Regions from separate parts of the Neobacillus sp. 204 genome, predicted to be linked through region 3. Evidence: riboswitches for the same ligand, from Rfam matches in the RefSeq annotation. Region 3 holds a riboswitch; each other region holds the start of a gene.
What was found. A riboswitch is a leader RNA that binds a small molecule or an ion and turns the genes downstream of it on or off. The one in region 3 is predicted to bind S-adenosylmethionine.

Region 1 (8,374 bases), on a different contig from region 3:
TGACAGGTTCCTCTATCTCCTTTGAAATAAGGTAATCCTTTATTTCTTTTTCCGACCTCATCCTTCTAGATAAGTAATGAATGGCTTTATTGTAGGCTTTACGAATGTCGTCTTGATACTGAATTTCGATGAAGGAAAAATCATCAACTTCCATTCCCTTTTTTAATTGAAATTTAATGAGAACATTACTGTCGACACTGAAGGCATATTCTTCACCCTTCCCCTTGCCGTAATCCATAAAAATATTAAAGCGATCTTGATTTTTCTGCTGTGTGGTGATCTTTGTAATAATGGCCATGTTATTCACCTCAACAATACTTTACCATATTCCTAATAAAATATTGTAAGATAAAACATAATAAGGGGGCGGAAAAATTGAAAATTACCATTGCGGGTGGAACTGGCTTTGTGGGGAAAGCTCTAATCAAGCATTTGTTGAAAAAAAATCATGAAGTAATCATTTTAACCCGAAAAATAAAAGAAACGAATGGCAGCGAACGGATTCGGTACGTTCAATGGCTAAGTGAAAATTCAAACCCTTTACAAGAAATTGAAGGAACTGATATTTTTATTAACCTTGCTGGTGAATCGATTAATGGCGGTCGTTGGACACAACAAAGAAAAGAAAAAATCTTAACCAGTCGTTTAGAATCTGTTAATGCATTGATAGGCATCATATCTACATTAAACACAAAACCAAAGGCACTTATTAATGCTAGTGCAATTGGCATTTATGGAACATCTTTTGAGAAGATTTTTACGGAAAAAGAAAACCATGGCTTCGGGAATGATTTTTTATCCAAAACAGTGCAGCAATGGGAAAACGAGGCAGGTAAAGCTTCCCAATTAGGAGTACGCACCGTTTTTTGTAGGTTTGGCATTATCCTTGATAAACAAGAAGGGGCCCTTCCTAAAATAGCTTTTCCTTATAAATCATTTTTTGGCGGGCCAATTGGGAAGGGACGTCAATGGATGTCATGGATTCACATTGAGGATGTCGTAAAAGCCATTTCCTTTATTATCGAAAATGAGCAAATGGAGGGTCCGATTAATTTTACCGCTCCAAACCCTGTAACGATGTCTGAATTTGGTAAAACATTATCCAATGTATTGCACCGTCCCCACTGGCTGCCTGTCCCTAGCTTTGCCCTTCAAATGCTTCTTGGTGAAATGAGTACCTTGGTTGTTGATGGTCAAAAGGTGTTACCGAAAAAGCTTTTAGAAAATGGCTATCAATTTCAGTACTCGGATGTCAAATTGGCATTAAAAAATATATTTTCTTAAAAACAGTATCATTCCTTTCCTAAAAGGTAAAAATGGAAATAAGTACATATAGTGCTTCTATTTTTTACCACATAGCTTGATGACGATTAACTTAAAAACTGTTGAAAGGAATGAGCAAAATGGCGGAAAAAAAGAAAAAAGATAAGGACCGAGGCAAATACCCATTAACAAGCATGCAGGAAGTTTCTTATCAAAGAGAATTTAAAATGGCAGACCGTGCAGGCGGGTATCACGATAAGAAAACTAGACTTTAGGTTAAACCATTGCTTCAAAAAAGCGCAGGATTGGACTGATCTGCTGAAGTATTTTCCATTCATGGTTCCCTTTCGTTTTGTAAATGATATTAAAGGGAGCAACTTACTTAGCTCCTTGGATGTTAATAATGAAAGGGGTTTTTAGAAATGGGTCGTATGCATAACAGTGGAAAAAGTAATAGCAACAAAAGTTCACTTCCACAAACACCTAAGAACCTAAAAATAACAGATGGAAATGACGTTGAATATTCTGCAGAATTTGCAGACCATGCCGACCTTGAAGCACAAGCACGTGCTAACGCAGCAAATCAACGTGTAAATACGAGAAGAAATAAATAAATTAAAAGAAGCGGTAACAAAAAAGAAGCAGGGCATCCTGCTTCTTTTTATATGATAAGCGAAAAGCGAACAACTGCTCAATCCTCAAATCGCGACATTTTTTGAGACTAGCGATTTGAAATCTTCTGTATAGGTGATTAATTCTCCCCATTCCATAAGATCCTTATCAGCAATCTTCCATGTATGTTTTTCGGTATCATGTCTGATGACTGCGAAATGAAAACGTTCAGTTGAATAAACATTAAAGCCCTTCTCTTTACATTGATCAATGAAAAAGTAATCCTCCGCTCGATTTACTTTTTCAAATTGAACATGTTGGAACACATCTTTTCTAAACATTAATGTTGCTCCAGCAACAGTGTCTGTGATTGAATTCTCACTCCCTGATACATGGATCAGTGCTTTTTTATTTTTAAAATAGATATATAAAGAGCTTTTTCCGATAATAGAAATATCTTTATTTTTAAAAGCATCCATCGAACTTTTAATGTAGTCAGGCCCGTAATAATCATCGTCATCAAATTTTGCAATAATATCATGATTTGCTTTCATAATCCCAAAATTTAAGCAGTCACCTAATGTTGCTTTTTCGTGTAGTTGATAAATCTGGACATTACGATATTTCTTTGCCTTTTTGATCCATCTATCAATATTCATTGAATCCTTATTTAAGATAATGATCAGTTCTTTATCCTTCCAGGATTGCAGTTTATAATTTTTGAAAACATTTTTGATATTTTCTTCTCTCATTGTACATGTAATAATGGAAACCACACTTTCACTCCTTTAGCTTGAGAAATTTTTTAAGAGTTCAGAATCTTTTCTAAAAGGGAAGTTAAATTTGTAAACTTTTTTAGACCTTTGATTGAATTAATATCTTCTTGAAGTTCTTTTCTGTCGTCAGTGCCAAAGCCTGCTGCTCCTAAGATATTTATGTGACGAATGTCGATTTGAAGTATAAGGAGGATTGTTTCAAGGATGCGAATGAACTTTTCTTGAAATTTCAGAAAAAGCTCTGGATAGGATTGAATGAGTAACTTATATTCGCTTAATACCTTATTCATCGTTAATAAATCTGCTAGACCTGATATCTCTAATCCAAGAATTAGAACATCGATGTCATGATGCTTTTTCATAAACAGTCCCAGATTGTTAATTGCCTCTTTCCACTTACTTACTCCAACAGGATGTTCTTGATGGTACGTTATCAAATCGTTTCTAACAATATATTTGGCGCCCATTTTATATAGACGATAACCTATTTCCCAATCTTCGTAACCGTACTTGACAAAGTCTTCATCAAACAATCCTGCCTCAATAATAAACTTTTTACGAATAGAAACATTCCCAGTAAGAAAAGCCATCCATGGAAACGCAAACCCCTCTAAGTCAGCAGGAAAATGGCGGGTTATCAGTTGGAACCACGGGTATACTTCAACACCTAAATTTTTAAATACTTTCTTTTCAATATCTTTTTTTTCTAACAACGGATACGGTTCTTTACATGGATATCTAAAGTCATTAATCCTCGAATAAATCTCCTTGTTATTTTTTGATATAGTTGAGATTTTGTTTATATTCTTTTTGGTGAATTCAGGAAAGATACATGAGTGTATGACTCTTGAATGCATTGCACCCGATATAATCAGCTTACTTTTTGATTGGTGGAGCTTATGATGTCTTTCAACAAAATCAGGTTCTGTTATCATTTCTGCATCTAGAAAAATAAGAATGCTGCCTCTTGCTGAACGAATGCCTAAATTTCGAACCTTTGCTCTTCCAAGATTCTTTTTATTACGTATATATTTAAAATGATATGGCGGCTTATAGCCCTTTACCTTTTCTTCCGTTTGGTCTGTTGAAGCATCATCTATAAAGATAACTTCCATTTTTGAAGGATTGAATGTTTGGTATTCAAGTGAGAAGAGTGTCAGGAGATTTAGTGGATATTTATTTAGGGAAGGAATAATAATACTGACTTCAATATCTCCGTTCTCATTTACTTGTAATTTTTCATTTTGTTTCCCTTTAGAGGAGCTTAAGTCCTTATTAATCCTGGAGTTTTGTTTTTTCCTATTTTTCCTCTGTGGTTTTTGCTTATTTACTGGGGTGGTTGGCCAAACACCATATAGACCTGCTTCGTTTCCAGTAAGCTTTTTATTCAAATTATCCTGAAGATTTTGTTCTGTCCGGCAGAGATTCCAAAGCCTAATCTCGTTGATATCTCCATTAAAGAAAAGACCAGGTTGCCCTCCAATCATTCCCGATGGGTAGACATACGTTATCGGGCTTCGTTCACCTTTTTTTACAAACTTCCCATTAATGAATAGCTGCGGCTCTCTGTCTTCATAGGCAATAGCAATATGAATAAGATCATTAATTATGGCTTCATAGACTAACACCGCATATATATTTTTCTTGGTATGTTCATAAACCGTTATTCCATTTTGTCCAACGGAAACACTAACCCCGGCATCATTATCGGACACCCCCTGTGCAGGTCCAATGATGTAATTCTTTCCACCTACTTCAGCTGGCTTTTCCCGAGATTGTTGATCAATAGTATGATCGCTTTCAGGCATAACCCAAAACTCAAAGGTAAATGTATTTTTCAGATTCGTTAATAATCGTCCATTCAAGCTATTCCCTAACATGACGCACCTCTTCAATTTTCATTTAAAAATGACTAGTCCATTTTGGTTAAGCTTTTACACAATATGAATAGCTTTTGATTTTGACTAAACTTATCCCCAGTTATTATTGAGAGCGCGTAAATTTCATAAAAAAAAGAGCACTTACATGCTCTTTTTGGAATAATGGCTATAATTTTTTTTATTACAGGACAGCAAGAGTAACTTCTTTATTGTTGCCCAACTTCTCATATTCACCTAATATTTGGAAGCAACTTGTTACCTTCTGCTGATTAATTAACTTTTCTCTTTCCTCCCTAGTTGTCTGGATAACGGCTGTATCATCAGTAGATTGAGCAATCCAAGTTATTAGAGGGTTTTTATAATCCTTTGAAAGACCTTGAATGAACCATAATTCGTCTCCATTTCCCTCTTTATCTCCATAATTAACTGAAATCGTTTTTTTATAATTCTTATTTGTCGACTGATTTTGACAGACATAGACTAGATCTTCGATCACTGCACTTGCAGTTGGAAACATTCCAGCACCTGGACCTTGTAAAGTAATACTTCCTACAATATCTGAATTAACATTTACTGCATTTTCTACGCCTTCAATAGAATAAAAAGGATGAGACTTTCCAACAAGGGCTGGTCTAACTGTTGCGTTAATTTGACCACCTTCCATACAAATACTTGCAATATGTTTAAACCTTAAACCATGTTTTTCAGCTGACTCGATTAATTCACTTGTAATCGAGGTAATCCCTTCCCGTCCAACCTCTTCCCAATTTGGTTCCTCTCCAAAAGCAATTCTGCTAAGAATCATTGTTTTATAAAACGCATCATAACCTTCTACATCGTTGGTTGGATCCGCTTCGGCAAAACCCTTTGCTTGCGCTAAACTCAGAGCGGCTGAAAAGGAATGCTTTTTCTCACGCATTTCCGTTAGGATGAAATTCGATGTCCCATTTAGAATTCCTTGGATGTGACGAACACGATTAACATTTAATAACTGTCTTAAAGTTTGAATAACAGGTATACCGCCTGCAACTGTCGCTTCGTAACCCACTGAAACATTATGCTTCTCTGCTAACCGGAGCAGCTCATTCCCGTGGTGTGCAAACATTTCTTTATTTGCTGTAATGACGTGGCAGCCTTTTTGAATTGCTTGTTTTAGAAATGTAAAGGGCGGTTCTTTGTCGACGATTGCTTCAACAATCACATCAAGTTGAGGAAGGTCTAAAATTTCATCGAAATCTGAGGTGATTAAAACATCTTCATCAATATTTCTCTTTTTCTGCTTATTTCTAATGAGTACAGCTGCAACCTCGACCTTTCTCCCTAACACTCCCTCAAGCTCTTCTGTATGAGATTGAATTGTTTTATAAACACCTTCCCCAACTGTTCCAAAACCTAGAATTGCCACTTTAATTACAGACATGTTTATCCACCCTTCAATTAATATTAGATATGACCAAATGTAGTTTTACAAACATATAAATACGAAAAACCCTCTTCATAAGAAGAGGGTTAGTTTCCTCCTCTTATCTGCCAGGTTAAATAACCTGCAGGAATTAGCACCTTTTCAAGTATTACCTTGATGGTTGCCGGGCTTCATCGGGCCTAGTCCCTCCGCCGCTCTGGATAAGAGTTTTATGTATTTGTTTCATTCAATTTCCAAGTTATAAAAAGAATTCTAGTGGAATCCTTTGTAGTTGTCAATATTATTTGAAATTTCTTTTTATTACGAGTGAATAAATCTCAAAATTTAAGCCCGCCAAATGGCGAGCCTGAAAAAATTCATATTTATCGCTGCAGTTTTCCCTCAGCTAGCTTGATTTGCTTCTCAACTTGCTCTGGAGCCGTTCCCCCAAAGCTATTTCTAACACTAACCACATGCTCGGGAGCCAATACCACATAAATATCTTCCTCAAATAATGGGTTAAAGCTTTGATATTCTTCGAAACTCAAATCCAGCAAAAATTTGTTAGACTGGATTGCATATAACACGATTTTTCCGATAACTTCATGTGCATCACGGAAGGGCAGTCCTTTTCTCACCAAGTAATCGGCAATATCCGTAGCATTTGAAAAGTCATTGTTAATTGCCTTACGCATCACATCTTTATTAACAGTCATTGTTTCGATCATCGGCGCTAATAACATTAAAGAACCTTCAAGGGTTTCAACCGTATCAAACATACCTTCTTTATCTTCTTGTAAATCCTTGTTGTAGGCGAGTGGCAAACCCTTGAGAACGGTCAATAAGCCGATTAAATTGCCATAAGTCCTGCCTGTTTTTCCACGTAACAGCTCAGGAACATCTGGATTTTTCTTTTGCGGCATAATACTTGAACCTGTGCAAAATGAATCGTCTAACTCCACGAATTGAAACTCCTGGCTTGACCAAATCACAAGTTCTTCCGATAATCTGGATATATGGGTCATGATAATGGAACCTATTGATAAAAATTCAAGAATAAAGTCGCGATCACTAACAGCGTCCATACTGTTAGGATAAACCGTTTCAAACCCCAACAATTCAGCCACACGTTCACGGTTAATTGGAAAAGTTGTTCCTGCCAATGCCCCTGAACCAAGCGGAAGCCAATTGATGCGCTTCAAACTATCAATCAATCTCTCTTTATCACGTTCAAACATCCAAAAATAGGCCATTAAATGATGGGCAAAGGACACAGGCTGAGCCCGCTGCAAGTGTGTATATCCAGGAATTAATGTTTGGACATTCTCTTTCGCCTGCTCGACTAATGCTTGTTGGACATCCTCTAATAATTTAATAAGCTCGGTCGTTTTTGTTCTTAAATACAGATGCATGTCGGTGGCAACCTGGTCATTACGGCTTCGCCCAGTATGAAGCTTTCCACCGACTGGACCGATTTTTTCAATTAATAGCTTTTCAATATTCATATGAATATCTTCATCTTCTACTAAAAATTCAACTTCATTGGTATCCACCAGCTTTTTAATAGAGAGAAGGCCATCCTTAATTTTCCCGGCATCCTCCATTGGAATGATGCCGCACTCACCCAGCATTTGCACATGGGCGAGGCTTCCAGCGATATCTTCCTTAGCAAGCTTTTGGTCAAAAGAAATTGAGGCTGTGAATTCCTCAACTAGCTTATTGGTTTCTTTTGTAAAACGGCCGCCCCATAACTTCGACATATCGTGCTCCTCCTTAACCCTAACAAGAGAGCCCTCGAAAAGGACTCGAGGGCAATCCGCATTATTTTAAAATAGATTCCTTTTTATTCACTTCTGAATTGACCTTTGTTGGCAAACCCCAAATCTTAATAAATCCTACAGCAGCATTATGATCAAACGCATCACCTTTAGAATAAGTTGCTAGTTCCTCATTGTATAGGCTGTATGGAGACTTTCTTCCAACAACAGTATGGTTACCTTTATGAAGTTTAACGCGAATGGTACCAGTAACCGTCTTTTGAGTTTCATTAATAAATGCATCTAGGGCAGGTTTGATAGGTGAATACCAAAGTCCTTCGTAAATGATCTTAGCCATTTGCTGTTCAACCTGTGTCTTGAATTGTGAAACCTCTCGAGTTAAGGTTAAAAACTCTAATTCTTTATGGGCATTGATTAAAATTAAGGCAGCAGGATTTTCGTAGACTTCACGAGATTTAATCCCTACTAATCTATTTTCGATGTGGTCGATACGGCCAACACCGTGCTTGCCGCCAAGCGCATTGAGCGTTTCAATTAATTGTACAAGCGGTAGTTTTTCACCGTTTAGAGCAACTGGTACACCCTGTTCAAATTCGATTTCAACATATTCAGCCGTATCTGGAGTCAACTCAATCGGATTCGTCCAATCGAAGGCTGCTTCTG
Region 2 (8,374 bases), on a different contig from region 3:
AAACGATCATTTATTTTTTCTTTTGGTAAATTAACCACTTCCATCACTGTTAAGGCTACTTCATCTGGACGAAATTCTTTATGGAAGCCTAACTGTTTTGAAAGGAGTGAGTTAACCCCGTCAGCAAGCACGACGACATTCGCATATACTTCACCATTTGGACGATCAGTACGTACTCCAACGACCTTGCCGTTTTCAACGATACATTCAGTAACTACCGTTTCAGTAATGAGGAGGGCCCCGGCATCGACTGCCTTTTTGGCAAACCATTGGTCGAACTGTGCTCGTAAGACTGTAAAGTTATTATATGGCTCTACACCCCATTCAAGACCTTTGTAACCAAATTGTACAACGGATTCTTTATCCATCATCCAAAAACGCTGTTCAATAACAGGTCGTTCCAATGGTGCTTCCTTCCAAAATTCAGGAACTAATTCCTCCATTTGTTTACGGTATAGTACCCCGCCCATTACGTTTTTAGCCCCTGGGTATTCCCCTCTTTCAATAAGCAAAACATTTAGTCCATTCCTCGCACATGTAAGCGCACACGATGTACCCGCTGGGCCTGCCCCAACAACAATCACATCAAATTTTTCAGGCATAGCTTATTTCACCGCCTTTTACAGATCTTAACTGTTTAAATTGTTCGATTAATTTTGGAATGATCTCCAGAGCATCTCCAACGATTCCATATGTGGCTACATCAAAAATTGGTGCATTTGGATCTTTATTAATTGCGATAATTAAATCAGAATTTTTCATACCAACTACATGTTGAATGGCCCCGGATAAGGCAACAGCAAAATAAATTTTCGGAGTAACAGTTTCACCTGTCTGACCAATTTGAAGATGGTGTGGCAGCCAGCCCGCCTCAACTACATCACGAGTGCCGCCAACGGTTGCGCCAATGGTTTCTGCAAACTCATAGAGAAGCTGAAAGTTTTGTACATCCCCCATTCCTTTTCCTCCACAGACGATGACATGTGCGTCAGCTAAATTGGCTTTTTTTGTTACGTCATTCACAATTTGTAGTACTTTTGTGCGCATATCTTCTTCTTGAAGTGCTATTTTTTCTTCAATAATTTTACCTGTTCTACCTGACACTGGTTCAAGTGCCTTCATAACCTTCGGTCTTACGGTTGCCATTTGTGGACGATGCTTTTTACAAAGGATAGTAGCCATAATATTACCGCCAAAGGCAGGTCTGCTTGCTTCTAGCAATCTATTATCTATATCCACGTCTAACATGGTTGTATCTGCGGTTAATCCAGTGTTTAAATCTGTCGCTACAGCACTGGCTAAATCCTTCCCATTTGGTGTTGCACCGTAGAGGATGATTTCTGGTTTGTACTTTTCAGCGAGGAGCATAACGCCCTTCATATATGATTCTGTACGATAATTCTTTAAGACAGGATGGTTTATCAAATAGACGATATCCGCACCATAGGAATTAATTTTATTCGCTAATGGTTTAATTTCATGACCTAGTAAAAAACCTGCTAAAGGAACATGTAATTTATCCGCCAACTTCCTTCCGGCACCTAGTAATTCTAGAGATACGCCTTCGATCTTACCATCGTTTTGTTCGATGAATACCCAGACTCCCCGATAATCATCTAGATTCATATAAAATTCCCCCCGTGACAAAAGATCAATCCTTATTATTTAGATGGCTGGATTGTTAATAGGTCTTTTTTCTCCATCAAAATCTCCATAAGCTGCTTAACCTGCTCATCTGCAGCACCCTCAAGTCTTTTACCACCTTCTGGGCGTGGTGGTGTAAACATTTTCCCAACGATTGTTGGTGAACCTTTCAGTCCAAGCTGGGAGCGTTCTACATTTTCAAAATCACTAACTGCCCAAATTATAGGTTCGTACCTTGCGGCTGTAATCATGTTTGGCATTGGTGAATACTCAATCTCATTAATTTCTTTTTCAATTGTTAATAAGCAAGGCAGGTCAGATTGAATTAATTCATAACCGTTGGTTAATTTTCGTTTAATAAGAACTGTCTTTTCTTTCTGATTTACTTCTGAAACTTCAATTACGTTTGTGATGGGCGGAATATCCATTCTTCTTGCAATTCCGGGACCAACTTGTCCTGTATCACCATCAATCGCATGCTTGCCACAAATAATCATATCTACTGGGTGTTCTTTATTGATTTTTTCTAATGCTTTAGAAAGGGCATAACTAGTTGCCAGTGTATCTGCTCCTGCAAAGGCACGATCGGAAATTAAAAATCCTTTATCAGCACCTATTTCTACACTCTTTTTAATGACAGCAGTCGCTTGTGGCGGTCCCATTGATAAAACGGAAATAGTACCTCCCGTTTTTTCTCTGATTTTTACCGCCTCCTGAACAGCATGAGCATCGTAGGGGTTCAAGATGGTAGGGGCACTGCGTCGGTCGAGTGTGTTGGTTTTTGGGTTAATTTTAATAATTTTTGTATCAGGTACCTGTTTGACACATACGACAATATGCATGTAGGAATTTCCCTCCTCCATAAGATCTGAGATTATTGAAAGCGTTTGCTCTCCTATGGTTGAAAATGCTTTTATTAACGATATATGAATCGCAACAGAAGCATAGTACCAAACAATGATAGTTTTCTTATTTTTTTTACAAGATTTTATTTAACTAGTGATGATTAAAAGACTCTAAACAATTCTTTGTGCAGTATCTAGGAGGTGGTTAAATAGTATAAACAATTTGAAGATATGACAAGTTGTGGTAAGATATGTAGTTAAACGTGTTGTAAATATTTGATAAAATAGTACTAATATAACTATATGAAATATTTAGATATAAACAATGATAAAAATCACAGTTCATGTCTAATTTTGTAGATGTTTTGATTTGGGTTATAAGAAGGAAAGGAGATGTGTGGTGACTAAGGTTATTTTTGGCAGTGTACTTTCGGCGTTATCTACAGGGGCAGGGGCACTAATTATTCTATTTATTCATCAATCCATTACACATCGCTGGAAGGATGTTTTATTAGCCTTTAGTGCTGGATTATGATGGCTGCTTCTACAATAGGTTTGATTCCTGAGGCAATGAAAAACGGGGGATTTGCAGCCCTTTTTGTAGGAATATGTCTGGGGGTATGGACGCTGTCTCTATTAGAAAAAAATATTCCTCATATTGACTTACAGCACAACAAAACTGGAATCCAATTTGACGAGAAAGGCTCTCTTAATTATCTCTGCGATTACTCTGCATAATATTCCTGAGGGATTGTCTGTAGGCGTCAGCTATGCGTCCCAACAAGGCGATACGGGAAATCTTATTGCTTTAGCGATTGGATTTCAAAATGCGCCGGAAGGCCTCCTTGTTGCATTATTTTTAATTAATCAGCGGATAAGTAAATTAAAGGCCTTCATTATTGCCACCTTAACAGGTGCCATTGAAATCGTTACTTCGTTATTAGGGTATTTTTTGACCTCATTTGTTCAAGGCCTTGTCCCTTATGGGTTATCTTTTGCGGCTGGGGCGATGTTATTTATCATTTATAAGGAATTAATACCTGAAAGCCATGATAACAGAAATGAGCGGGTTTCTTCCTATGCTTTTATCTTGGGGTTACTAGTCATGGTGTACATAATAAATGTCTTTTCATAATATTATTTTATCTTAAGGAATGCAGTGTAAAAGTTTTTTTTGCTACTCTTGTTGTTAAACTAATACCTTGGGCAATATCATAATCATTTGTTTAAAAGCAAATTTAATTTCATCATTTGGCCTGGAGGAAGCTTCCATGACCTTTTGATACTCATTTATTAACTCATCCAGCTCTTGGCTATATTTTATAGTCACTTCACTTGTAAATCCAAGTGAATACGCACTATTTATCATAAGTTCCCTTTTAGCTTTTATCTCTTCAATCATTTCATTATGGCTAATACGATGCTCGTACAATGTAATCCCCCTACCTATTACTCTATTGCAATAAAACACTAAAAATTAGACTACTTGATGAATTATGACAAGAATTATGATAAAAGTAAACACATTCGCAAAAGTAGACAAAACATTTTATTTCTTTCGTTTTTCGACAATTTTTTCGATTGATTTCTTGTTTTTGCGACAAAATTCTCCAATTCCAACCAACACTTTCTTATATCTCATGGCTGTTTTAGTAAAGATTGTTGTTATTTAACCCGCAGCCCAAATACACTTCGCTTTCCGCGGGCGGCCCGGGAAGCCTCCTCGGCGCAAGCGACTGTGGGGTCTCCCCAGCCCCGTCCTCCCGCAGGAGTCTTCGTGTATTCGGTCTGCTCAGTACTTTCTACAAAGTTTTTCATCTTATTTCAAGAACAACAAACTTTTAGAAAACAGCCTATTTCATTAATTCAATAAATGGGCAATAAAAAACTGGCAGTAGATTTCTACAGCCAGTTTTTTATTTTTTTATTGAGGAATTTCTAATTTTTCGTAAATCGGCACCCATCCTTCGGTTGTAACAAAGATCCTTACTGCGACCACTTTCCGATCTTCTTCCAACGTAAAATAGTGCCTTGTATTTTCAGGTACAGAGATCAAGTCGCCAGGATTTAGATGGACTTCAAAGAACTCACCATCTTTGCCTTGGATGATAAATACACCGTGGCCACTAACTATAAAGCGAACCTCATCATCAGTATGATGATGTTCATTTTTAAAATTTGTCAGTAAGACATCCAAATTTGGAGTATTTTCTGACAAGGAGATAACATCGTGTGCTTTGTAACTCCTTCTAGCAGAGATATCAGCGATTTCTCCTGCAAAAGCACTTAGAATTTGTTCTTTTTCTTCCCCGCTCAAAAGATACTTTTCCACAAGCTCTACTGGGAGTTTGCTAATATCCCAAGTTTCATAAATAACGTCCTGAGATTCAAGAAAACCTGCTACTTCTTCTTGGACTTGGATTTGCTCATCTTTGTTCTGAAAAGTAATATACGCCATTTTAATCCATCCTCCCCTTTGTGTTGTTGGTTAGATTACTTTAAATAATTGGTTTGATTTGTACTCTAAAATGCGTAATTGATATCGAAATAAAAACTCGGATGCTTCAAGGATTTTTTTCGCCTCAAAAGCCGTTCTCCCCCATACAGTGATTCCATGGTTACGAATTAAGACGGCACCTGTATCTCCTGAAACATGTTCAGAAAATTTAGTCGCAAGTGTTGGGATATGGGCATAATTTCGAATGATGGGTATTTTTAAGACGGCGTCTTCTTCCCACAAATCAAATGCCTTGATTAGTTCTTGTCCTTTGAATGTAACCTCACCGTGATCACCATAAACTTCTGAGATAACATTATTATCAATAGTATGGACATGGAGACTGCAGCCAGCCTTCGTTTTTCGATAAATTTCAACATGAAGAAGTGTTTCTGCTGAGGGTTTTAAATGAGTTTCTTCAACTGGGTTACCAAATTTATCAACCAGTAAAAAATCTTCATCTGTACGCCTGCGCTTATCCTTACCACTAGCCGTCACCAAAAATTGAAGTGGATGTTCACTAACTTTAATCGCCAAATTTCCGCTTGTACCCATAAACCAGTCTCGGTCTGCTAGTTCATCCTTTACATCGGCTAATTCATTCCATCTTTCGTTTAGCATTTGAGTTCCCCCACCTCAATTCAATGTCATACCGTTACCTCAGGATTCCCCCATAGCTCTAATGCTAGTTTAAGTTCAGGATAGTTTTCAGCCCCTTCGGCCAATAACTTGCCTTGGAGATTTGTTTCTATCGCTTGTCGGAATGCAAGACCGCCGCCTCGGGCACCATCTGGATGGCCATGAATTCCACCGCCTGCGTTTATGACAGAATCGATACCAAAATCCCGAATCAATAAAGGCACCAAGCCTGGATGAATCCCAGCTGACGGAACAGGGAAGGACCTTTTAAAGCTATCTTTACCTGTTAATTCACTGGCAATTGAAAGTGCCTTCGTATTTTCTAATGCCACAGTCCCATAAGGAGATGGGAACAATGATAAATCAGCACCAGCATAACGGAGAAGTTTACCAAGCATTAATGAATGGGATAATCCAAACACCTGAGATGATGTAAATGCACCACTGACGGCTGGATGAGCCATTAGCGGTAAAGAGATTTCATTATCCTCTCTTAATTCCTGCAAAACATCTAACCCATAGGAAAAAACATTGAACAATAAGAGGTCAGCGCCAAGCTGAGCAGCCTTCCTTGCCTTATCCTTCAGGTGCGATGTTCTGCCTGTTAGGTTTATTGCATATAAAGTTCGGTGCCCGGTTTGATCATATACTTCTTGAAGTACTTTTTTTCCTTCAAGAATTCTTTTTTCAAATGGTGTTAATTGATTTTCGAATAGGATTTCATCATCCTTCACAAAATCAACACCACCCAGGGCTTGTTGTTTTAACTGCTCGACTAAAAACGTGAGGTCTTTCCCGAGTACGCCTTTAAAGATGCTCATTAATAGCGGTCGATTATAGACGTTTAATTTCTCCCGAAGACCTTCGATCCCAAATCTTGGACCTGGAAACTGACTCTTTAATCCCTCATCAAATTGCAAATCAAGTAATTTAATTTTTCCATCCAATGAAAGCTTACCGAAAACGGTGGTTAAGATGGCAGGGAGGTCGTTTGAAAAATTGAGCGTTGGATAGGCGATTTGGATTATTGATTGATCCTCTTTTTCTGATGGAAACTCTTCTACAGAGACGACTCTCCCTTTATGCTTGCGCAATTGGCTTTGCTCTAATTCAGGCAAGTTTGTCCATGAACCGACTGTTAGTCCAAGCGCAATTTCTTCAGCCTTCTTGTTCGGATTCTTTTCATTATGAAGTAAATATGTAGCAATAATTTCAGTCACTCCAGAACCACTTCCTTTTAATCAAACATAAAAAAACCTCTTCAGCAAAGAAGAGGTTAGCTGAAAACTAACATCTTCTCATCTATCAGCCTTGTTGCTGTAAGAATTAGCACCGTGCTTAACACTACGTATAAGTCGGTTGCCGGGCTTCATAGGGCTTTTCCCTCCGCCTGCTCTTGATAAGAAAACGATTCGTATTTTTATTAAATTATGATACTTTTTAACTTTAATTTGGATTATCGCAAGAAAAAAATAAATTGTCAATTAATTTTTTAGAATATTTCCAAACGACTAATTCTTTCGACAGCTTCAGCTAATCGGTCTTCACTTGATAGTAATCCTACCCGGACATAGCCCTCTCCAAATTCCCCAAATCCAATTCCAGGTGCAACCATAATATGCGCCTGTTCAAGGAGCAGATTAGCAAATTCCGCAGAGGAAAAACCTTCAGGAACCTTAAGCCACGCAAAAAAAGATCCCTTTGGAGCGCTGACATTCCAACCTAAGGAACGAAGACCATCAATCAATACATTCCTTCTTCGCTCATACAACTCATTTAGTTCTTTTACACATTCCTGAGAGCCCGTTAATGCCTCTCTTGCTGCCTCTTGAACGGCTCCAAATAAACTGACATACAAATGGTCCTGTAGGAGTTCAATCGCGGAAATGACGCTCTCATTTCCAATAGCAAAACCAACACGCCAGCCCGCCATATTAAACGTTTTAGATAATGTATAAATTTCAATTCCAACGTCCTTTGCGCCTTTGGCCTGTAAAAAACTCAAAGGTTTTTCACCGTCAAAACCAATGGACCCATAGGCAAAATCATGGACTATACAAATATCATTTTCACTCGCAAGTTTTACAGTTTCTTCAAAAAACTCACGAGTGGCCACAGCGCCAGTGGGATTATTAGGATAATTGAGGAACATGACCTTTGCTTCGGCTAAGACTTTCTCGTCTAATTCGCTATAATCTGGCAAAAAGTTTTTTTGCTCCTTTAACGGCATCATTACCATTTCTGCTTTGGCCAGTGCAACCCCTGACAAATAATCCGGGTAGCCTGGATCAGGTACGAGGATGGTATCTCCGGGATTTAATAAGCACTGGGGTATTTCAACAAGCCCAGCCTTCCCGCCAAACAAGATGGCCACTTCTTTATTCGGATCAATGGTTACTCCATATTCTCTTAAATAAAAATCAGCCACTGCCTGCTTTAAATAACTGTGTCCCTGAAAGGGAGAGTATTTGTGATTGATTGGATTTACTGCTGCTTCCTGAAGTTTGGCAACGATATGTGCGGGTGTTGGCTGATCAGGATTGCCCTGTCCTAGATTAATCACATCATACCCCTGTGAAATATACTCCCCGACTTTTTTAACAAGCGAAGCAAAAAACTGCTTCGGAAGACTGTTTAATAGTTCAGATGGTGGAAATTGCTTCATGGTTCACCTGCTTTACTGATTTATAAAAAGATAATTTATTGTGAAATTCTAGTCACAAATGATATAACTTTTATAACAGCTTGT
Region 3 (8,374 bases):
GCATGAAAAGCTTCTTTCATGGCAGCTGCTAATTCCCGATACCATCGAACAGAGACTTTCGTTATATAAAGGGTATCATTTGAATCAGCTTCACGGACTTCTTCGTTTCGTGTTGCCATTTGGACGGTTAATCCGGACTTTATTCTAAGTGTCGGAAATACCAAATTCAAGCCATGTGATAGGATATCTAAAAATCTGGAAGGGGTATGAACTAAACCTAAACACGGAGAAGAAAGAATGACTCCTGCTACATTTACTTTTTCTTCCTGTAAGATACGAATCGAGATTAATCCTCCCATACTATGACCAAGTAAAAAGACAGGTAAATCATAACGATAGGCAGCCTGAATCCAATCCTTTACCTCAAAGATATAGTCATCGAAGGAAGTAATATGACCGCGGTTGGATCTGGTCGTCATCCCCTGGCCAGGAAGGTCCGCCATAATAACATGGAATCCAGCTGAACGCCACATTTCAATCAGCCAGCCATAACGGCGATGATGTTCCATCGCACCATGGACAATCACGATGACCGCCTTTGCTTCCCCTTCTGCTTCCCACTTCCACATAAATTTCCCTCCTAGAGTAGTTACGTACCAATGATGAAAAAATAGTCAAAATAATACCATAGCTTGACTATTACAAAAAAGACGAATTATTGTTAATCGCTTCCTACTTCCGATAAAATAGTATCATCATGAAAAAGGAGCGAGAAGAATGATTTATCCTTATAAAGATAAGTATCCAGAAATTGCTGATACTGCTTATATTGCCGATTATGCCACGATTACTGGTGATGTTACGATTGGCGATGAGTCAAGTGTTTGGTTTAACACTGTCATAAGAGGGGATGTTGCCCCAACCATTATCGGTAAAAGAGTAAATATCCAAGATAATTCTATCTTACACCAAAGCCCCAATAACCCGCTAATTTTAGAAGATGAAGTTACCATTGGACATCAGGTGATTTTACATAGTTGCATCATTAGAAAAAAAGCATTAATTGGTATGGGTTCAATTATCCTTGATAATGCTGAAATCGGCGAGGGTGCTTTTATTGGTGCTGGCAGCCTTGTTCCCCAAGGGAAGAAAATCCCCCCTAATACTTTAGCATTTGGCAGACCCGCAAAAGTTATTAGAGAATTAACTGAAGAAGACATTAAAGATATGGTAAGAATCTCTACAGAATATGCAGAGAAGGGTCAATATTATAAGTCCATAAAATAATAAAATAATAAATAATCAAAAACAAAAGCACCCATTGAAATTTGGGTGCTTTGATTTTTAATTTTTCGATGTTTGCAGGCTTTTTTCTAATGCAAAATCGCGCTGGAAGGAATAAACATCCTCCACATACACTTGATGCCATACCATAAACATTAGTACTGTCCAAATCTTTCTGCTGTTATCGGCCTTGCCCTGGCAATGGTCTTCAAGCAATTGAAGCACATAAGATTTATTGATTAAATGCTCCGTGTTGCTTTCGCGAATAATTTTTTTCGCCCATTCATTCATCTCATCCTTCAACCAGTGACGGATAGGCACAGGGAAACCAAGTTTTCTGCGGTCAAGCACATGGGCAGGAACAATCCCTTCAGCTGCCTTACGTAAAATATACTTTGTCGTTCCATGAACAGTTTTCAGGCTTGTCGGGATTTTGGATGCTACCTCGAAGACCGCTTTATCAAGGAATGGCACACGAAGTTCTAATGAATGAGCCATTGTCATTTTATCGGCCTTCAGTAAAATATCACCACGCATCCAAGTATGGATATCAATATACTGCATCTGGTCAACCAGATCGTAGCCTCGGGATTCGGCGTAAAGAGGCTTTGTAATGTCAGTATAATCTAATCCTTCACGATAAACATTTAATAATTCACGCTTCTCTACTTCTGTAAACATCTTCGCATTTCCGATATAGCGTTCTTCCATTGGCGTTACACCACGTTCGATAAAGCTTTTTCCTCTCATTCCTTCTGGCATCATGCCCGCGATCCCTTTTAAAAGGGCTTTTCCCGCTCTTGGAATTTTATTAAATACCTCTAATGATTGCGGTTCATGGTAAATATTGTATCCGCCAAACAATTCATCCGCACCTTCACCAGAAAGAACAACGGTTACGTGCTTTCTTGCCTCACGAGCCACAAAATAAAGCGGGACACAGGCTGGGTCTGCCAGAGGATCATCCACATGCCACATAATTTTTGGTATTTCGTTCATGTATTCCTGTGGTGAAATCACATAACTGATATTTTCGACTCCAAGCTTTTCAGCCGTCTCTTTTGCGACATCAATTTCACTAAAACCATTATGCTCAAATCCTACTGAGAAGGTTTTAATTGCAGGGTGAAATTCTTTGGCAATCGATGCAATAATCGAAGAATCTATCCCGCCAGAAAGGAATGAACCAACAGGAACATCACTGCGCATATGCATTTTGACAGAGTCAAAGAGGACATCTTTAATTTCCTTGATAAAATCAGGTTCTGATTTTTGTACTGGCTTAAAGTGTGCTTTCCAATATCGCTTGATTTCCATTGGAGAGCCAATTTTTTTTGTAAAGAAATGACCAGGCTCTAATTTCTTAATTCCATCAGACAAAGTATTAGGTTCAGGAACAAATTGATAGGTCAAATAATGCTGCAAGGAATCATAATTAAGCACGTCATTTTCAATACCTAACAGAATACTCTTTTTCTCAGAAGCAAAAAACGTGCGATCACCATCTTCAAAATAAAAGAACGGTTTGATTCCAAAGGGATCACGTGCCCCATAAAGGCTTTGCTCTTGTTTATCCCAAATAACAAATGAGAACATTCCGCGCAGTTTTTCGACGGCTTTTTCCTTCAAATGACTGAAAAGCGCAATAATTACCTCAGTATCGGAGCTCGTTGAAAATGTTAAGCCTTCAGATAATAGTTCTTCACGCAGTTCTACATAGTTATAAACTTCACCGTTAAAGATAATCCAGTAGCGTTCATTCTCATAGGTTAGCGGTTGATGACCGCTCTCAATATCAATGATACTTAAACGGCGGAACCCAAATTGGATATGATCATCATAATAAAAACCATCATCATCCGGTCCACGATGAGTTATAATATCGTTCATATTTTTAAATTGTTGTTTTTGTTCTTCACTATAGTTTTGTGTTTTATCGTGTACACAACCTATAAAGCCACACATTATGTACCTCACCTCATTCTAAATATCCCTTAAGAAGGACGTATTGTCCAATAGCGCAAACACCTTACGCTAGGAGTAGTCTAAAAAACATACTCTCTAATACTACCACTTTTTTTCTAAAAAATGCACTGTGAACAATAGGTAATTTTAATATCCACATTTTTCACTTCTTTTGGCCTGCGTAAACATTTCATTTTATGCACTTTTCGTTTTATTGTACAGGTAAAAAGACGTATAAATAAAAACAGGAGTTACATGTAGAATGTAACTCCCCTTTTTCCTATTTATTGGTTCGCTTGACGTAAAACCTCTACTTTGTCTGTTCGTTCCCAAGGTAGATCTACATCTGTACGGCCAAAGTGACCATATGCTGCGGTTTGTTGGTAAATTGGACGGCGAAGATCCAACATATTTATGATACCTGCTGGGCGAAGGTCAAAGTTTTCACTAACAAGATCAACTAAAACATCCTCGCTTACTTTGCCAGTACCAAACGTATCAACAGCAATTGAAACAGGTCGTGCCACACCGATTGCATAAGCAAGCTGAACTTCACACTTTTCAGCAAGCCCTGCGGCTACGATGTTTTTAGCAACATAACGTGCGGCATAGGCTGCAGATCGGTCCACTTTTGTAGGATCTTTACCGGAGAAAGCACCGCCGCCATGACGAGCATATCCGCCATATGTATCAACAATAATTTTACGGCCCGTTAAGCCTGCATCCCCTTGTGGTCCGCCAATTACAAATCGTCCTGTTGGATTAATAAAATATTTTGTGTTGTCATCGATAAGTTCTTTTGGTACGACAGGATTGATAACATATTCTTTCAAGTTACGTTGAATTTGCTCTAACGTTACTTCTGGGTTGTGTTGGGTAGAAATAACAATAGTATCAATACGTACCGGTTTATCGTTCTCATCATATTCGACAGTTACTTGGGTCTTTCCGTCTGGACGAAGGTAATCAAGAACTTTGTCTTTCCGCACTTCTGTTAATTTACGAGCAAGCTTATGTGCAAGTGAAATGGGAAGAGGCATTAGCTCTTTCGTTTCATTACAAGCAAAACCAAACATTAAACCTTGGTCTCCTGCACCAATAGCTTCAATTTCCTCATCAGACATTTGACCTTCACGTGCTTCCAAAGCCTGGTCAACACCCATCGCTATGTCCGCAGACTGTTCATCAATAGAGGTTAATACGGCACACGTCTCAGAGTCAAAGCCATATTTTGCGCGATCATAACCGATCCCTTTAATCGTTTCACGAACAATTTTTGGAATATCCACGTAAGTAGAAGTAGTGATTTCCCCTGCTACTAATACTAATCCAGTTGTTACTGAAGTTTCAGCCGCAACCCGAGCATTAGCATCCTTCGCTAAAATAGCATCTAAAATGGAATCAGAAATTTGGTCACAGATTTTATCAGGATGACCTTCAGTAACTGACTCAGAAGTGAACAAACGACGTTTTGTTGACATCTGAATTCCTCCTATATTATGAGATCATCGAGGTTTTTGGAAGGTTACAGGAATACTTCTTGAACCTCGTGAATTTGATACGGTACTCATTCCCTTAGTATGTAATTAACAAAGGATTTTTATTAGAGACTCTTATTAAAAAGGACTTATACAAAACAAAAAACCTTACCATAGAGGAAAGGTTGTTTTCGGGCCTTTCGCTCTTATCGTTCAAGGCATTAGCCTTGCGTCAGATTAGCACCTTCGCATTTGAAAAGGACCTTTTAAGTGGTCAATCATTTCATATTGCAGGTTGCTGGGTTTCATTGGGCCTGTCCCTCCACCAGCTCGGGATAAGAGAGTATCCGTTCAAATTAGAATAATATCATACTGTCTAACAATGTCAATGAATTTTTCAAAGTAAAAAGGAAAAAAGGAACTTACTTTCTTAATATAAACAATTTTTATATCTATTGATAAATTTTAAAAAGTATTAAAATCACTTTAAATAGTATGGATTATTATTACTAATGTGCTATACTTTTTATTACATTTACAACATAAAAAACTAATAAAGGATGGTTTCATTAAATGAATTCTGTTGACACTCCAAATGAATTATTACAGTTTTTAAAAGAAAGTCACGTCCATGTGCAACTATCAGTTCCTCAATTAGTTGAAAAAATCTTAACCCGTAGCGAAGGGTCTCTTACTTCTACAGGCGCGATTAGTGTCGCTACAGGAAAGTATACAGGCCGCTCTCCTCAGGACAAATTTATTGTATTAGAAGAGTCCACAAAAGAGAAAATTGAATGGGGTACGACCAATCAACCGATTTCTGAAGCAGCTTTCACACGTCTTTATCACAAGGTTATTGATTATTTAAAAGAGAAAAATGAAGTGTTTGTTTTTAAAGGGTTTGCCGGTGCCGATAAAAAATCTCGTTTGCCCATCCAAGTGGTTAATGAATTAGCGTGGCAAAATTTATTTGTCCATCAGCTATTTATTCGTCCATCAGATGATGAATTACTTGCTCACGATAGTGAATTCACCGTTATTTCTGCCCCTAATTTCAAGGCAGATCCAGCAATCGATGGTACAAAATCAGAAGCCTTCATTATCATATCTTTTGAAAAAAGAATTGTTTTAATCGGTGGAACAGAATACGCAGGCGAGATGAAGAAATCTATTTTTTCTGTTATGAATTATTTACTGCCTGAAAATAATATTTTTTCCATGCACTGTTCTGCTAATGTCGGCCTTGAAGGTGATGTTGCATTATTCTTTGGCCTATCCGGTACAGGAAAAACAACTCTATCCGCTGATCCGAGCCGACGATTAATTGGTGATGATGAGCACGGCTGGTCCTCCAATGGAGTCTTTAATATCGAGGGAGGTTGCTATGCTAAATGTATTAATCTTTCTCGTGAAAAAGAGCCGCAAATTTTTGATGCTATCCGCTTTGGAACTGTCTTAGAAAATGTAACCTTGAACAAAGAATCCAGAATCCCTGATTATGATGATGGAACCTTGACAGAAAATACACGTGCCGCCTATCCGATTCAGGCGATTGATAATATTGTTCAACCAAGTATTGCCGGTCATCCAAACACAATCATCTTCCTGACTGCTGATGCTTTTGGCGTATTGCCGCCAATTTCAAAACTAACTAAGGAACAAGCAATGTTTCACTTTTTAAGCGGCTATACGTCAAAATTAGCCGGAACGGAGCGCGGAATAACATCACCACAAGCTACCTTCTCTACTTGCTTTGGTGCCCCATTCTTACCGTTGCCAGCGACTCGTTACGCAGAAATGTTAGGTGAAAAAATCCTTGAGCACAATGCGAATGTATTTCTAGTGAATACAGGTTGGACGGGCGGTGAATATGGTGTCGGTAATCGAATGAAACTTTCCTACACTCGTGCCATGGTTCAGGCGGCACTTGGAGGAGAACTAAATCATGTCGAGACTGTCCAAGACAAAATCTTTGGTTTAAATATTCCGCTTCATATTGCGGGTGTCCCAGATGAAGTCCTACAACCAAGTAAAACATGGTCTGATCCGTTTGCTTATGAGAAGAAGGCAAAAGAATTAGCAGCAAAATTCCGCGAAAACTTCAAAAAATTTACGAATGTTGCTGAAGAAATAGAAGAAAAAGGCGGACCAATCGCTTAAGCGGAAGCGCCGTTATATATAAAGTATGCCCATATCAAATCGATATGGGCATTTCTATTTTATTAGTTTGTTGAATTTAAAGAAATTAATTGATAGGTGATCGTTGTGGTGTTATTTTGCATCTCGACTTTTTTAATAAGCGCGGTACCACTTGAATCACTATCCATAGTTTTTCTTACATCAATCGGAATCTCAATTGGATAAAGTCTGTACCCTTCCTTTTCTAACAAGAAGACGTTTTCCTCTACGCGTTTCTCTCTGCCCTTTGTCACAATCATCGTATTTAACTCAAGAGGCATTCCCATAACTATATCGCTCCTCTGCTTGTTTTACCTATATCTTATCATCTTTTACGTTGACTTTTCATCCACTTTGATAAATCCGCAACGACTTTTCTATTGATCACAGGTGGGAAGTAATGTGTATACTCATTAAAATACCAACATTCCACTGGTTTTTCTAATAATCTTAACCTTCTTTCCAGACGATAGGCGTGCTCCACGGAGACATTTCCATCGTTTACACCATGGATAATCAGAACAGGGGCGGTCAGTTTTTCTAATGTATAAAGAGGAGTTCTGTCCTGATAGCGTTCTGGATATTTTTGCGGGGTCCCGCCAATAACCCTTTTCATCATCCTGCGTAAATCTTTACGTTCCAAATAAGTGAGGGACATATCACTGACTCCCCCCCAGGTAACAATAGAGGCAGTTTCCGGAAACTCTATCGCGGTCAAAAGTGCCATTACTCCCCCCCGCGAGAACCCAAAAATATGTACATCCCGTACCTTTGGCAATGATTTTAACAGCCAAAAAGCCGCAAACGCATCTTCCCTATCGTCCCCGGCAAAATCCTCATTGCCCTCACCGCCTTGATTGCCACGATAATAAGGCGCAAAAACAATGAAACCCTCAGCAGCAAACTGGGCAATTCGAGCGGGGCGGACTTTGCCCACATTTTTGATACCGCCACGTAAATAAAGGAACCCATCAAAGACGCCTGCCCCAATCGGTTCCGCAAGCATCCCTTTCACTTTTAATCCATTGGAAAGGTAGGTGATAACCTTTAATTCAACGTTTGGATTGGGGGAAGGAAAGCGTGTTATATCAACAATCTCCCCATTATTGTATTGGTTCATCTGCACATCTTACCTCTTTTTATAAAATTTATTATCACTAGGCATTCACACATTTTTCTCCGCTTCATACGATATCTTAGGCAATGAGCCCAGATTTTTTATGATATCTAAGGAGGCACGCTTCATGAAAAAATCGTTAAAATTCAGTTTCTCCTTTCTCCTCATCACTATACTCATGTTTTCACTTGTCGCTTGTAATAGCACCACAAAAGATGAAACGAAGAAACTTGAAAAAGTTCGAATCGCTGAAGTTACCAGGTCTATTTTCTATGCCCCGCAGTATGTTGCCATAGCCAAAGGATTTTTTAAAGCTGAAGGTTTAGATGTTACGCTGACAACCACGCCTGGCGGGGATAAAACCATGACCACGCTTATTTCAGGTGGAGCGGACGTTGCTCTAGTTGGATCA

Region 1: linked by a shared signal. The riboswitch ahead of ACJ004_RS07400 (homoserine dehydrogenase) and the one ahead of metK (methionine adenosyltransferase) in region 3 are both predicted to bind S-adenosylmethionine.
Region 2: linked by a shared signal. The riboswitch ahead of mtnW (2,3-diketo-5-methylthiopentyl-1-phosphate enolase) and the one ahead of metK (methionine adenosyltransferase) in region 3 are both predicted to bind S-adenosylmethionine.

What each region holds. Positions count from the first base shown of each region.
Region 1 is NZ_JBJORY010000003.1:24,311-32,684, forward strand. Features, by position in the region: gene recX (recombination regulator RecX) at 1-298, opposite strand, end outside; gene ACJ004_RS07375 (TIGR01777 family oxidoreductase) at 376-1,284, shown strand; gene ACJ004_RS07380 (YfhE family protein) at 1,404-1,538, shown strand; gene ACJ004_RS07385 (YfhD family protein) at 1,686-1,877, shown strand; gene ACJ004_RS07390 (glycosyltransferase family 2 protein) at 1,962-2,651, opposite strand; gene ACJ004_RS07395 (glycosyltransferase) at 2,681-4,531, opposite strand; gene ACJ004_RS07400 (homoserine dehydrogenase) at 4,713-5,951, opposite strand; SAM riboswitch class I at 6,052-6,161, opposite strand; gene argH (argininosuccinate lyase) at 6,317-7,693, opposite strand; gene ACJ004_RS07410 (argininosuccinate synthase) at 7,755-8,374, opposite strand, start outside.
Region 2 is NZ_JBJORY010000001.1:308,194-316,567, reverse strand. Features, by position in the region: gene ACJ004_RS01620 (FAD-dependent oxidoreductase) at 1-602, opposite strand, end outside; gene ACJ004_RS01615 (electron transfer flavoprotein subunit alpha/FixB family protein) at 595-1,626, opposite strand; gene ACJ004_RS01610 (electron transfer flavoprotein subunit beta/FixA family protein) at 1,662-2,486, opposite strand; partial or broken gene ACJ004_RS01605 (ZIP family metal transporter) at 2,890-3,624, shown strand; gene ACJ004_RS01600 (Spo0E family sporulation regulatory protein-aspartic acid phosphatase) at 3,679-3,921, opposite strand; gene ACJ004_RS01595 (1,2-dihydroxy-3-keto-5-methylthiopentene dioxygenase) at 4,414-4,947, opposite strand; gene ACJ004_RS01590 (methylthioribulose 1-phosphate dehydratase) at 4,978-5,607, opposite strand; gene mtnW (2,3-diketo-5-methylthiopentyl-1-phosphate enolase) at 5,634-6,845, opposite strand; SAM riboswitch class I at 6,921-7,031, opposite strand; gene ACJ004_RS01580 (pyridoxal phosphate-dependent aminotransferase) at 7,118-8,290, opposite strand.
Region 3 is NZ_JBJORY010000009.1:257,280-265,653, forward strand. Features, by position in the region: gene ACJ004_RS19885 (alpha/beta hydrolase) at 1-569, opposite strand, end outside; gene ACJ004_RS19890 (gamma carbonic anhydrase) at 718-1,227, shown strand; gene asnB (asparagine synthase (glutamine-hydrolyzing)) at 1,285-3,189, opposite strand; gene metK (methionine adenosyltransferase) at 3,474-4,670, opposite strand; SAM riboswitch class I at 4,871-5,009, opposite strand; gene pckA (phosphoenolpyruvate carboxykinase (ATP)) at 5,241-6,827, shown strand; gene ACJ004_RS19910 (DUF2584 domain-containing protein) at 6,890-7,132, opposite strand; gene ACJ004_RS19915 (alpha/beta hydrolase family protein) at 7,171-7,965, opposite strand; gene ACJ004_RS19920 (ABC transporter substrate-binding protein) at 8,141-8,374, shown strand, end outside.